DNA from 2 places in the Lysinibacillus sp. FSL P4-0201 genome. Region 1 is predicted to be linked to the other one. Evidence: a T-box and tRNA genes for the amino acid it is inferred to sense, from the RefSeq annotation. Region 1 holds a T-box; the other holds one or more tRNA genes.

What was found. A T-box is a leader RNA that pairs with one kind of tRNA and senses whether it is charged. The one in region 1 lies ahead of serS (serine--tRNA ligase), so its partner is inferred to be a tRNA-Ser.
Region 2: it encodes a tRNA-Ser, which carries the amino acid that the T-box ahead of serS (serine--tRNA ligase) is inferred to sense. The anticodon was not compared.

What each region holds. Positions count from the first base shown of each region.
Region 1 covers NZ_CP151995.1:27,912-33,232, reverse strand. Annotated here, with positions in the region: gene MKY76_RS00125 (sigma 54-interacting transcriptional regulator) at 1-1,173, opposite strand, end outside; gene serS (serine--tRNA ligase) at 1,315-2,595, opposite strand; T-box leader at 2,671-2,890, opposite strand; gene pdxT (pyridoxal 5'-phosphate synthase glutaminase subunit PdxT) at 2,940-3,503, opposite strand; gene pdxS (pyridoxal 5'-phosphate synthase lyase subunit PdxS) at 3,505-4,389, opposite strand; gene MKY76_RS00105 (PLP-dependent aminotransferase family protein) at 4,492-5,321, shown strand, end outside.
Region 2 covers NZ_CP151995.1:3,551,791-3,557,111, reverse strand. Annotated here, with positions in the region: gene MKY76_RS17830 (cysteine desulfurase family protein) at 1-546, shown strand, start outside; rRNA gene rrf (5S ribosomal RNA) at 825-940, shown strand; tRNA gene MKY76_RS17820 (tRNA-Val) at 951-1,026, shown strand; tRNA gene MKY76_RS17815 (tRNA-Thr) at 1,030-1,105, shown strand; tRNA gene MKY76_RS17810 (tRNA-Lys) at 1,113-1,188, shown strand; tRNA gene MKY76_RS17805 (tRNA-Leu) at 1,206-1,290, shown strand; tRNA gene MKY76_RS17800 (tRNA-Gly) at 1,327-1,401, shown strand; tRNA gene MKY76_RS17795 (tRNA-Leu) at 1,407-1,495, shown strand; tRNA gene MKY76_RS17790 (tRNA-Arg) at 1,504-1,580, shown strand; tRNA gene MKY76_RS17785 (tRNA-Pro) at 1,590-1,666, shown strand; tRNA gene MKY76_RS17780 (tRNA-Ala) at 1,683-1,758, shown strand; tRNA gene MKY76_RS17775 (tRNA-Met) at 1,787-1,860, shown strand; tRNA gene MKY76_RS17770 (tRNA-Ile) at 1,868-1,944, shown strand; tRNA gene MKY76_RS17765 (tRNA-Ser) at 1,960-2,052, shown strand; tRNA gene MKY76_RS17760 (tRNA-Met) at 2,106-2,180, shown strand; tRNA gene MKY76_RS17755 (tRNA-Asp) at 2,184-2,259, shown strand; tRNA gene MKY76_RS17750 (tRNA-Phe) at 2,318-2,393, shown strand; tRNA gene MKY76_RS17745 (tRNA-Gly) at 2,399-2,472, shown strand; tRNA gene MKY76_RS17740 (tRNA-Ile) at 2,474-2,550, shown strand; tRNA gene MKY76_RS17735 (tRNA-Asn) at 2,555-2,631, shown strand; tRNA gene MKY76_RS17730 (tRNA-Ser) at 2,642-2,732, shown strand; tRNA gene MKY76_RS17725 (tRNA-Glu) at 2,735-2,806, shown strand; gene MKY76_RS17720 (ABC transporter ATP-binding protein) at 2,950-3,744, opposite strand; gene MKY76_RS17715 (iron ABC transporter permease) at 3,760-4,815, opposite strand; gene MKY76_RS17710 (iron ABC transporter permease) at 4,815-5,321, opposite strand, start outside.

The sequences.
Region 1 (5,321 bases):
GTTTTGCATGATCGATTGAGTTGAATGTTGAACATTTTTTTTAATCCTCTCTGGAACATGTTCAACAAGTATTTCATCCCCAAGCAAATTATTATATGCCGATTCAAGGGCATTTTTTAGTTCACGCACATTTCCCGGCCAATGATAGGCATAAAATAACTGAATTACTTCATTACAATAGCTTACATTTTTCTGTAGTGTATGTTCATTGTAAAATTGTATATAAAAATCAAGGATAAGTGGAATATCTTCCTTCCTTAATCTTAGCGGTGGCAAATCAATTTGAAGAACATTTAAGCGATAAAATAAGTCCTCGCGTAGCCTTTTTTCAGCTAATAGTTTGTCCACATCTTCATTGACAGTAGTAATATACCGTATATCCAAGGGCTCACCATTTAACACTTTTATATCTACCGCATGTAAAAGTTTCGCTTGCAAAGATATATCCAATAAATTAAGGTGGTCAATGAGTAGCGTCCCTCCATTAGCCTCCTGTAACTTTCCACTTTTTGCTTCATTGTCCGAGCCGTATAGCTGAGTAAATATATTATCCTCTGTTAATGTTGAGCAGTTCAAAGTAATAAACGGCTTTGTATAGCGTTCACTTTCATTGTGTATGCCTTGTGCGATTATATCTTTCCCAGTTCCAGTTTCCCCAGTTAGTAAAACTGGTGCACTTTTTTGAGCACTACGACGTGCCTTTTCAAGTTGAGTTTTCATTTCGGCGTTTGTTGTAATGTAATCCTCTAAACGATAGGTTGTATGATTATCTCGATATAATTTATGTCCCAGGAAATTATCTAAGTATTTAATTTGCTTAGTTTCATAAAAATGTTTTGAAAATTCAATGGCACCAATGGCTTTTCCATGCTCCATAATGGGATAGGTCGAACTCAGTGATAAATAACTAAAACCGTTCAATGTTGTCAGTTGTTGTTCATAGTATAAAACTGGCTGCCCTGTTTGTATGACTTGAAAAACAGTACTTGTCTCAGGTGATAAATTTTGATAATTATCAGTCACTGTGCTGTGAAAAAATTCATCTGGTGTTAAGCCGATTTCCAATAATATATTTAAATCTGCTAAATCATAAAAGATTGCACAGCCTTTATCATCTGTAATTAAAACATTATCAAATTCACTGAAAGCCTGTGCAAATTGTTGCAATTCCATGAATTTCTCCCCCTTGTCCCCATGAATATTACCCATTATAACGAATTTTCAAAAATTATGAGAGATTTCAATTTTAGCAACACAAAAAAGCTATTTTAGAACATCCATAAAGGAATTGTCTAAAATAGCTTTATCTGTTGTTTATTTTGGTGCGATTACTTCTTTACCGCCCATATAAGGTCTTAAAACTTCAGGAATTACTACGCTGCCATCAGCTTGTTGGTAGTTTTCTAGAAGAGCAGCAACTGTACGGCCAATGGCAAGACCTGAGCCGTTTAATGTATGCACATATTCTGGTTTTGCATTTGGCTCACGACGGAAGCGGATATTTGCTCGTCGTGCCTGGAAATCCTCAAAGTTAGAGCAAGAAGAAATTTCACGGTACATGTTTTGTGCAGGAATCCAAACTTCTAAATCATATTTTTTCGCTGCAGTAAAACCTAAATCAGCTGTACACATTTTTAACTTACGATATGGTAAGCCTAGTAATTGTAATACTTTTTCTGCATGACTTGTTAGTAGCTCTAATTGTTCGTATGACTCCTCTGGTTTTACAAAACGTACTAATTCTACTTTATTGAACTGGTGTTGACGAATTAAACCACGTGTATCACGACCTGCAGATCCCGCTTCTGAACGGAAGCAAGCACTATACGCTGCAAAGCCTTGTGGTAAAGCTTCAGCCGGTAAAATCTCATCTCGATAGAAGTTCGTTACTGGTACTTCTGCAGTTGGAATCATAAAATAATCTGTTTCCTCTAATTTGAATACATCTTCCTCAAATTTCGGAAGTTGCCCTGTACCTGTTAGGCTATCTCGATTAACAATGACAGGTGGTAGCATTTCCTCGTAACCATGCTCCTCTGCATGTAAATCCATCATGAATGTCATTAATGCTCGTTCTAAACGAGCACCAAGACCACGATAGAATAAGAAACGGCTACCTGTTACTTTCGCGCCACGTTCAAAGTCTACAATTTTTAAATCCGTAGCAAGGTCCCAGTGTGCTTTAATATCAAAATCAAATGTCGGAATTTCACCCCACGTATATTCTTCAACATTGTCGTCCTCTGTTGTGCCTACTGGTACAGATTCATGTGGGATGTTTGGTAAACGCATCATCATATCTTTAAAGCGTTCTTCAACATTATTTAATTGTACATCTAATTCTTTAATTTCATCGCCAACCTGACGCATACGAGCAATGACTTCATCAGCATTTTCTTTGTTGCGTTTCATAACTGAGATTTGTTCAGATACTTTATTGCGTTCTGCTTTTAATTCTTCTGTTTTGGCAATCAATTCACGACGTTTTGCATCTAAGTCTTCAAAGTCATCTAAGTTTCCCAAGTCTTCATTACGTGTTAATAACATCTCTTTAATTTCCGTGAAATTCTCACGGACGCGTTTAATATCTAACATCTTCATACCTCCAATAGTTTCTTCATGATGGAAAATCGTTGCAGCGAAATGAACACAAAAAAGCCCTCATCCCTAAAAAGGGACGAGAGCTACCCGCGTTGCCACCCTAATTGACTAGACATATTTCTGCCTAATCCACTTATTTCATAACGGCATTTCAGCCGGCTACAGCCTACTTCATTCACTTCGACTGTGCAACTCCAGGACGGATTCACAAGTGCTTTTATCAGCTTCCACCAACCGCTGACTCTCTAAAAAAAACGTGCTTGCTACTACTTCCCATCATCGTGTTCAGTTATTTAAAATTTAACCATACTGTACTATATGAAAACAAATTTTGCAAGTCATACCATAGAGGTTACAAAATATTCAAGAATTCGTGTATCCTCTGTTAATTCGGGATGAAACGAACAACCCAATAAATGGCCATCTTGTGCCAAGATTATTTTCCCTTCATGTTGTGCAAGAATTTCTACACCTTTACCTACCGCTTCAATATGAGGTGCACGAATAAATACTGCTGGAATCCCAACACCTACTTTAGGAATATCTAGTTGTACTTCGAAGCTATCCACCTGACGTCCATATGAGTTTCTTGCTAGAGTCACGTCCATCACAGCCAAATGTGGTTCATCTTCAATTAGATCCTTGGCTAATAAAATTAATCCCGCACATGTACCAAGCATCGGTAATCCTTGCTGTGCAAGTCCACGAATTGACTCTAGCAGATCAAATCGATCCAGCAATTTTCTCATTGTTGTGCTTTCTCCACCTGGTAACACAAGTCCATCTAGGTTTCCTAAATCCTTTCTTTGTTTTACTTGAATTGCTTCACAACCAAGAGCTTCTAACATTTGTATATGCTCACGAACTGCTCCTTGTAATGCTAATACACCAATTCGCTTCATGCTACCAACCTCGCTCTTGCATACGCTCGTTGTGTCCAAGCTGTGCAATATCAATCCCCTTCATTGGCACTCCGAGCTCTTTTGATATTTCCGCAATAAGCTTATAGTCTTTATAATGAGTAGTCGCCTCTACAATGGCACGTGCAAATTTTTCAGGGTTCTCAGATTTAAAAATACCTGAACCAACGAAAACGCCATCAGCTCCAAGTTCCATCATTAAGGCTGCATCAGCAGGCGTTGCCACTCCTCCTGCTGCGAAGTTTACTACTGGTAAACGACCAAGACGTTTAATTTCTCTTAATAACTCGAAAGGAGCTCCTAGTAATTTCGCCTCTGTCATTACTTCATCCTCTGTCATTCCTACGACTTTACGAACCTGTGCATTTACTTTACGAATATGGCGAACGGCCTCCACAATATTCCCTGTACCTGGTTCACCTTTAGTTCGTAACATCGAGGCACCTTCCCCGATACGACGGGCTGCTTCCCCTAAATCGCGACAGCCACACACAAACGGTACTGTGTATTCACTTTTTAATAAATGGTACTCTTCATCTGCTGGTGTTAAAACTTCACTTTCATCAATATAATCAACACCCATTGCTTCTAAGACACGTGCTTCAACAATATGACCAATACGTGCTTTGGCCATCACAGGAATAGTTACAGCCCCCATCACTTCCTCAACAATACGAGGATCGGCCATGCGTGCAACGCCACCTGCTTTCCGAATATCTGACGGTACTCTTTCTAATGCCATAACTGCTACAGCACCTGCAGCTTCTGCAATTTTTGCTTGCTCTGCATTAATGACATCCATAATGACGCCGCCTTTTTGCATTTCTGCCATTCCACGCTTTACTAGCTCTGTACCTGTTTGTTTCATTTTCTAACCTCCACCTTTATGATGAAGTTTAGTATAATAGAAATTGACCATATCAAAATATCCAGTTTTTAAAATATTTACAGGGTCAGGAGGTTCCAGATCATGGATATGCTTTTATTCCAGCTTGAAAGAGATAGTGATAAACCGCTTTATGATCAGCTTTATAACGGTATTAAAGAAGCTATTATTTCTAAAAAAATAACTGTAGGAGAAAAACTGCCTTCAAAAAGAAAATTAGCTGATTTTTTAAACATTTCCCAAACAACAATTGAAATTGCCTATGCTCAGCTTTTAGCTGAAGGCTATATTATGTCCAAATCACGTATTGGCTATTTTGTAGAAGAAATAGATGAACTGCCCTACATTCAACAAGATACTATGGCGTCCATTAATGAATATACTAAGAAAAAGTCTTACAAAATCGATTTTAATCCAGGATCTATTGATATCGATGCTTTTCCATTTCAAACATGGAGAAAGTATGCAAAAGAGCTTTTTGACGATACCTCAAAGGAGCTATTATTAACAGGGGAACCACAAGGTGAACTGTCTTTACGCACAGAGATTGCTAATTATTTATATCAATCCCGTGGTGTTGTATGCCACCCTGAACAAATTGTTATTGGTTCAGGGACGGAGCAGCTCCTCCCTATGATTCTCCGTCTTTTTAGTGAGGACACCAGCTTTGCATTAGAAAACCCAGGATACCCTGCCGTCCATCGAATGTTTTCGCAGCATAAACGAAAAGTTTATCCAATTGCAGTTGATGAAGAGGGCATAATTATTCATGATCTGGAAAAAACAAATGCTAATGTTGTGTATATTACACCCTCACATCAATTCCCAACTGGGGCTGTATTATCTGCTACAAGACGAGCACAAGCTTTAAATTGGGCGGCACAAAGCACCTCTCGTTATATTATTGAGGATGA
Region 2 (5,321 bases), 1.1 Mb from region 1:
GGCAAACTAGCTATACCAAAAGGGGTAGATGCGATTACCATCTCGGCTCATAAAATAGGCGGACCAAAGGGCTGTGGTGCTATATATCTGAACCCTGCAATCAGAGTACCTGCATTAACACCAGGTTTGACACATGAGAGGGGTCTTAGAGGGGGGACATTAGATACTCCTGCAATCGTGGCCTTTGCCGCGGCAATTGAAAACTATCAATATGAATTGCAACATTATGAAACGCTAAGAAATTATTTTGAAAATAATTTACCTGAAAAATGTCAGCTCGTTGAGTGTAAACAGCAACTACCTAATATTTGTGGGGTAATGATGGAAAAAGTAGAGGGGCAATATGTTCTTTTAAAGTTAAATGAGGCGGGAATCTGTATCTCTACAGGAAGTGCATGTGATATTCATAGTGAATCGGGAACAAAGGCTATTCTATCAATGGGGTTCTCTTTGGAAGCGGCACGCCAATTTTTTAGAATATCTTTTGGTCCTTCCACTACACTTGAGGATATTGTAAAATTAAAAATAGAGCTTTCAAATATTTAACGAAAAGACGAGTGAAGGATTATCTATATTCTTCACTTGTAGTGAAATAGATTATAAGTTAATAATATCGGCCAAATAAAATAATTGTTTTCTTTTGAACCAACAATTGCTATAATATTTTGCAGGGCAATATTTTCTCTTACTTAACAAAAATATCTTTAAAAAGTAATAATTTCTTTTTTTTATAAAAAAGTATTGCACAATGTTAGAAAACGTTATACAATAATTCTTGTCTTGAAGGACAGGTAAACAACTTCAAAACAAGATACATAACAAAGTCTAGTGATGATGGCAAAGAGGTCACACCCGTTCCCATACCGAACACGGAAGTTAAGCTCTTTAGCGCCGATGGTAGTTGGGGGCTTCCCCCTGTGAGAGTAGGACGTCGCTAGGCATAATACCCAGGAGGATTAGCTCAGCTGGGAGAGCATCTGCCTTACAAGCAGAGGGTCGGCGGTTCGAGCCCGTCATCCTCCACCATATGCCGGTTTAGCTCAGCAGGTAGAGCAACTGACTTGTAATCAGTAGGTCGTGGGTTCGATTCCTATAGCCGGCACCATTTTTTCGAGCCATTAGCTCAGTTGGTAGAGCATCTGACTTTTAATCAGAGGGTCGAAGGTTCGAGTCCTTCATGGCTCACCATTTATAAATAATAATAAGCGGGTGTGGCGGAATTGGCAGACGCACTAGACTTAGGATCTAGCGCCGCAAGGCGTGGGGGTTCGACTCCCTTCACCCGCACCATTATTTTCATTGCCAGATAAAAAAGCTTATGCACATGCGGAAGTAGTTCAGTGGTAGAACACCACCTTGCCAAGGTGGGGGTCGCGAGTTCGAACCTCGTCTTCCGCTCCAAATGTGCCGGGGTGGCGGAACTGGCAGACGCACAGGACTTAAAATCCTGCGGTAGGTGACTACCGTACCGGTTCGATTCCGGTCCTCGGCACCATTTTAAATGCGCCCGTAGCTCAATTGGATAGAGCGTCTGACTACGGATCAGAAGGTTATGGGTTCGACTCCTGTCGGGCGCGCCAAAAGAACAACGGGAAGTAGCTCAGCTTGGTAGAGCACTTGGTTTGGGACCAAGGGGTCGCAGGTTCGAATCCTGTCTTCCCGACCATTTCCAAAAAGATTATGGGGCCTTAGCTCAGCTGGGAGAGCGCCTGCCTTGCACGCAGGAGGTCAGCGGTTCGATCCCGCTAGGCTCCACCATAAGTAAATTAACCAGTATAAAGATCCTGGCGGCGTAGCTCAGCTGGCTAGAGCGTACGGTTCATACCCGTAAGGTCGGGGGTTCGATCCCCTCTGCCGCCATCTTAAAGGACCTTTAGCTCAGTTGGTTAGAGCAGACGGCTCATAACCGTCCGGTCGCAGGTTCGAGTCCTGCAAGGTCCACCATTTATATATTGTAACGGAGGTATACCCAAGTCTGGCTGAAGGGATCGGTCTTGAAAACCGACAGGCGGGTAACACCGCGCGGGGGTTCGAATCCCTCTACCTCCTCCAGTTTTAAATTTTTATAAATGGTGCTTTAAAAACTCGAAACAACATAAAATTATCGCGGGGTGGAGCAGTGGTAGCTCGTCGGGCTCATAACCCGAAGGTCGTTGGTTCAAATCCGGCCCCCGCAACCAAAAGGTCCCGTGGTGTAGCGGTTAACATGCCTGCCTGTCACGCAGGAGATCGCCGGTTCGATCCCGGTCGGGACCGCCATTTTTAAAATAAAAGTCATGAGAAGCAAAAAAGTGAGCAAGCTTAGCATGGACGAAATGGGTCAGTAGCTCAGTTGGTAGAGCATTAGATTGAAGCTCTAAGTGTCGGCGGTTCGATTCCGTCCTGACCCACCATTTATGCGGGTGTAGTTTAATGGTAAAACCTCAGCCTTCCAAGCTGATGTCGTGGGTTCGATTCCCATCACCCGCTCCAAGGGCCTATAGCTCAGCTGGTTAGAGCGCACGCCTGATAAGCGTGAGGTCGATGGTTCGAGTCCATTTAGGCCCACCATTATTCCGAAGTAGCTCAGTTGGTAGTAGCACCTGACTGTTAATCAGGTTGTCGCAGGTTCGAGTCCTGCCTTCGGAGCCATTTTTATTTTGGGGAAGTACTCAAGAGGCTGAAGAGGCGCCCCTGCTAAGGGTGTAGGTCGGGTAACCGGCGCGAGGGTTCAAATCCCTCCTTCTCCGCCATGGGCCCGTTGGTCAAGTGGTTAAGACACCGCCCTTTCACGGCGGTAACACGGGTTCGAATCCCGTACGGGTCATACTAAGTGCAGTAGATGAATTTACATCTACTGCACTTTTTAATTTACTTGATATTTAGATTTATAACATAGCTATAATAAATGAAAGCCTACACAGAATGATTAAACTGTGTAGGCTTGTTTGTTGTTTTTTAAATTAGTGATTAAATTTTTCGTCCTTTTCCATATGGGATGCAAAGAGGTGTACCAAAGATTGGATCTGTCGTCATTTGGCAATCAAGGTCAAACACATGATTAACTAAATCAGTGGTCATAATTTCTTCTGGTTTCCCTTGACGATAGACACCACGGTCACGCACTGTAATAATATGATCGGCATAGCGACAAGCAAGATTAATATCATGTAGTACCATAATAATAGTTCGCTTTTGCTGTTGGTTCAATTCGAATAGTAAATCTAAAACGTCTATTTGATGAGTTAAATCTAAGTATGTCGTAGGCTCGTCTAAAAGAATGATATCTGTATCTTGAGCAAGCGTCATAGCTATCCAAGCACGTTGACGTTGTCCTCCTGATAGCTCATCTACTGGTCTATCTTGTAAATGCTCTGTACCTGTAGCTTTTAAAGCGCTTAAAACGATTTCTTCATCCTTTTCAGTCCACTGTTGTCGCCAACTTTGGTAAGGATAGCGACCTTGTTTCACAAGTTGTAGGACAGTTAAGCCTTCTGGTGCAACAGGAGATTGAGGAAGAATAGAGAGGTTTTTAGCCACTTGTTTTGTAGATAATTTAAAAATATCCTCACCGTCTAATAAAACGGAGCCTTTTTTAGGTTTTAATAATCGAGCAATGGAGCGTAAGAGTGTGGATTTACCACAGCCATTCGCTCCGATTAATACAGTAATTTCATTCAAAGGAATAGATAAATTGAGATCTTCGATAATATTGAAATCACCATAACTTAATGTTAGAGATTTGGTTAATAAAGATTCAGTCATGTAGTATAGACTCCTTTATTTTTTAGGGTTTCTAAATAATAAATAGATAAAGTAAGGAGCACCGATAGCAGCAGTAAAGACGCCTGCGGGTACTTCTAATGGGCTAAATGCTGTACGACCTATAATATCTGCAACCATTACAAGCAATGCACCAATTGCTGCGGATGCCGGAATAAGTACACCGAACGATGAACCAACAATGCGTCGTGCAATATGAGGAGCCATTAATCCTACAAACCCAATAGCACCAGCAAATGCTATGGCACTCGCTACTAAACTGGAGCATAATAGAATTAAGTAAAGGCGTGTTTTTTGAACAGGCTGCCCTAGGCTTGATGCTGTATCATCACCTAATTCTTGAACATTTAACTGCCGAGTAATAAAAAAGGTGATAAGTAGAAGTACAAAAATCAATGGAACAACGATTTGTACTTGATCCCAATCCGAACTTTTGACACTACCCGTAATCCATTTATTCGCTTCACTTGCTTGATAAATTGGGCCGATAATCATTAACATTGTAGTAACTGCTTGCATGAATGCCGACACGCTAATACCGATTAAGACAAGACGATTTGGTGTGACACCATCTTTCCAAGCAAATAGGTAGACTATACATCCGACGATAGTAGCACCTATGAATCCTGCTAATGGCAACCACTCTATACTAACTGTTAAAGAGTGATTAGAATCACTGAAAATGGCTAAGAAACCAACAACCGCTGCCCCACCACCAGCAGATATGCCGATTATATCAGGTGAGGCAAGTGGATTTTTAATGATTCCTTGTAAAACTGCACCTGCGACGGCTAACGCCATTCCAGCAAACAAGGCCATGAAAATTCGAGGCATTCGAAAATCAATAATAATCAGTTGATCAAAATCTGAGCCGTAACCAAAAAAAGCTTGTAAAACTTTAAATGGATTGATGAATGAATCACCAAATGATGCACTAAGAAAGAACACGGCAAGAGTTAGTATGCAAATCACTGTTAATTTTTTTATAGCTTGTACATCTATTAAAAATGAAATTTTTTGTTGAAGTAAACGAATTGTTTTTACATGTTTCATTATTTTTTTCCACCTTTTCGCGCAAGGTAAATAAAGAATGGTGTGCCAATCATAGCAGTCATGACGCCTACTGGAACTTCTTGTGGCATGATAATATAACGAGCCGCAACATCAGCCAGCAATAAAAGTATCCCCCCAAGTAAAGCAGCCATAGGAATAAGCCATCGATGATCAGTGCCGACAAACTTGCGCGCAAAATGGGGAACGACAATCCCTATAAAACCAATGGGGCCAGCAATTGCAACTGCTCCCCCTGCTAAAAAAATAACAATAAGACCGACCAATATCTTCATAAGTCCTAAACGTAAACCAAGACCTCTTGCTACATCATCGCCAAGAGCGAGAATATTCATTTTGGGGGAAATGATGAGGGCAGCAATCCACCCAATTACTAGATACGGTAGAACAGATAGTAGAATTTCAAGTTTTCTACCTTGTACAGAACCTGCTAACCAAAACAAAACTTGATCAAGCTCTGCTTCATTTGTAGCGAGTAAACCTTGCGT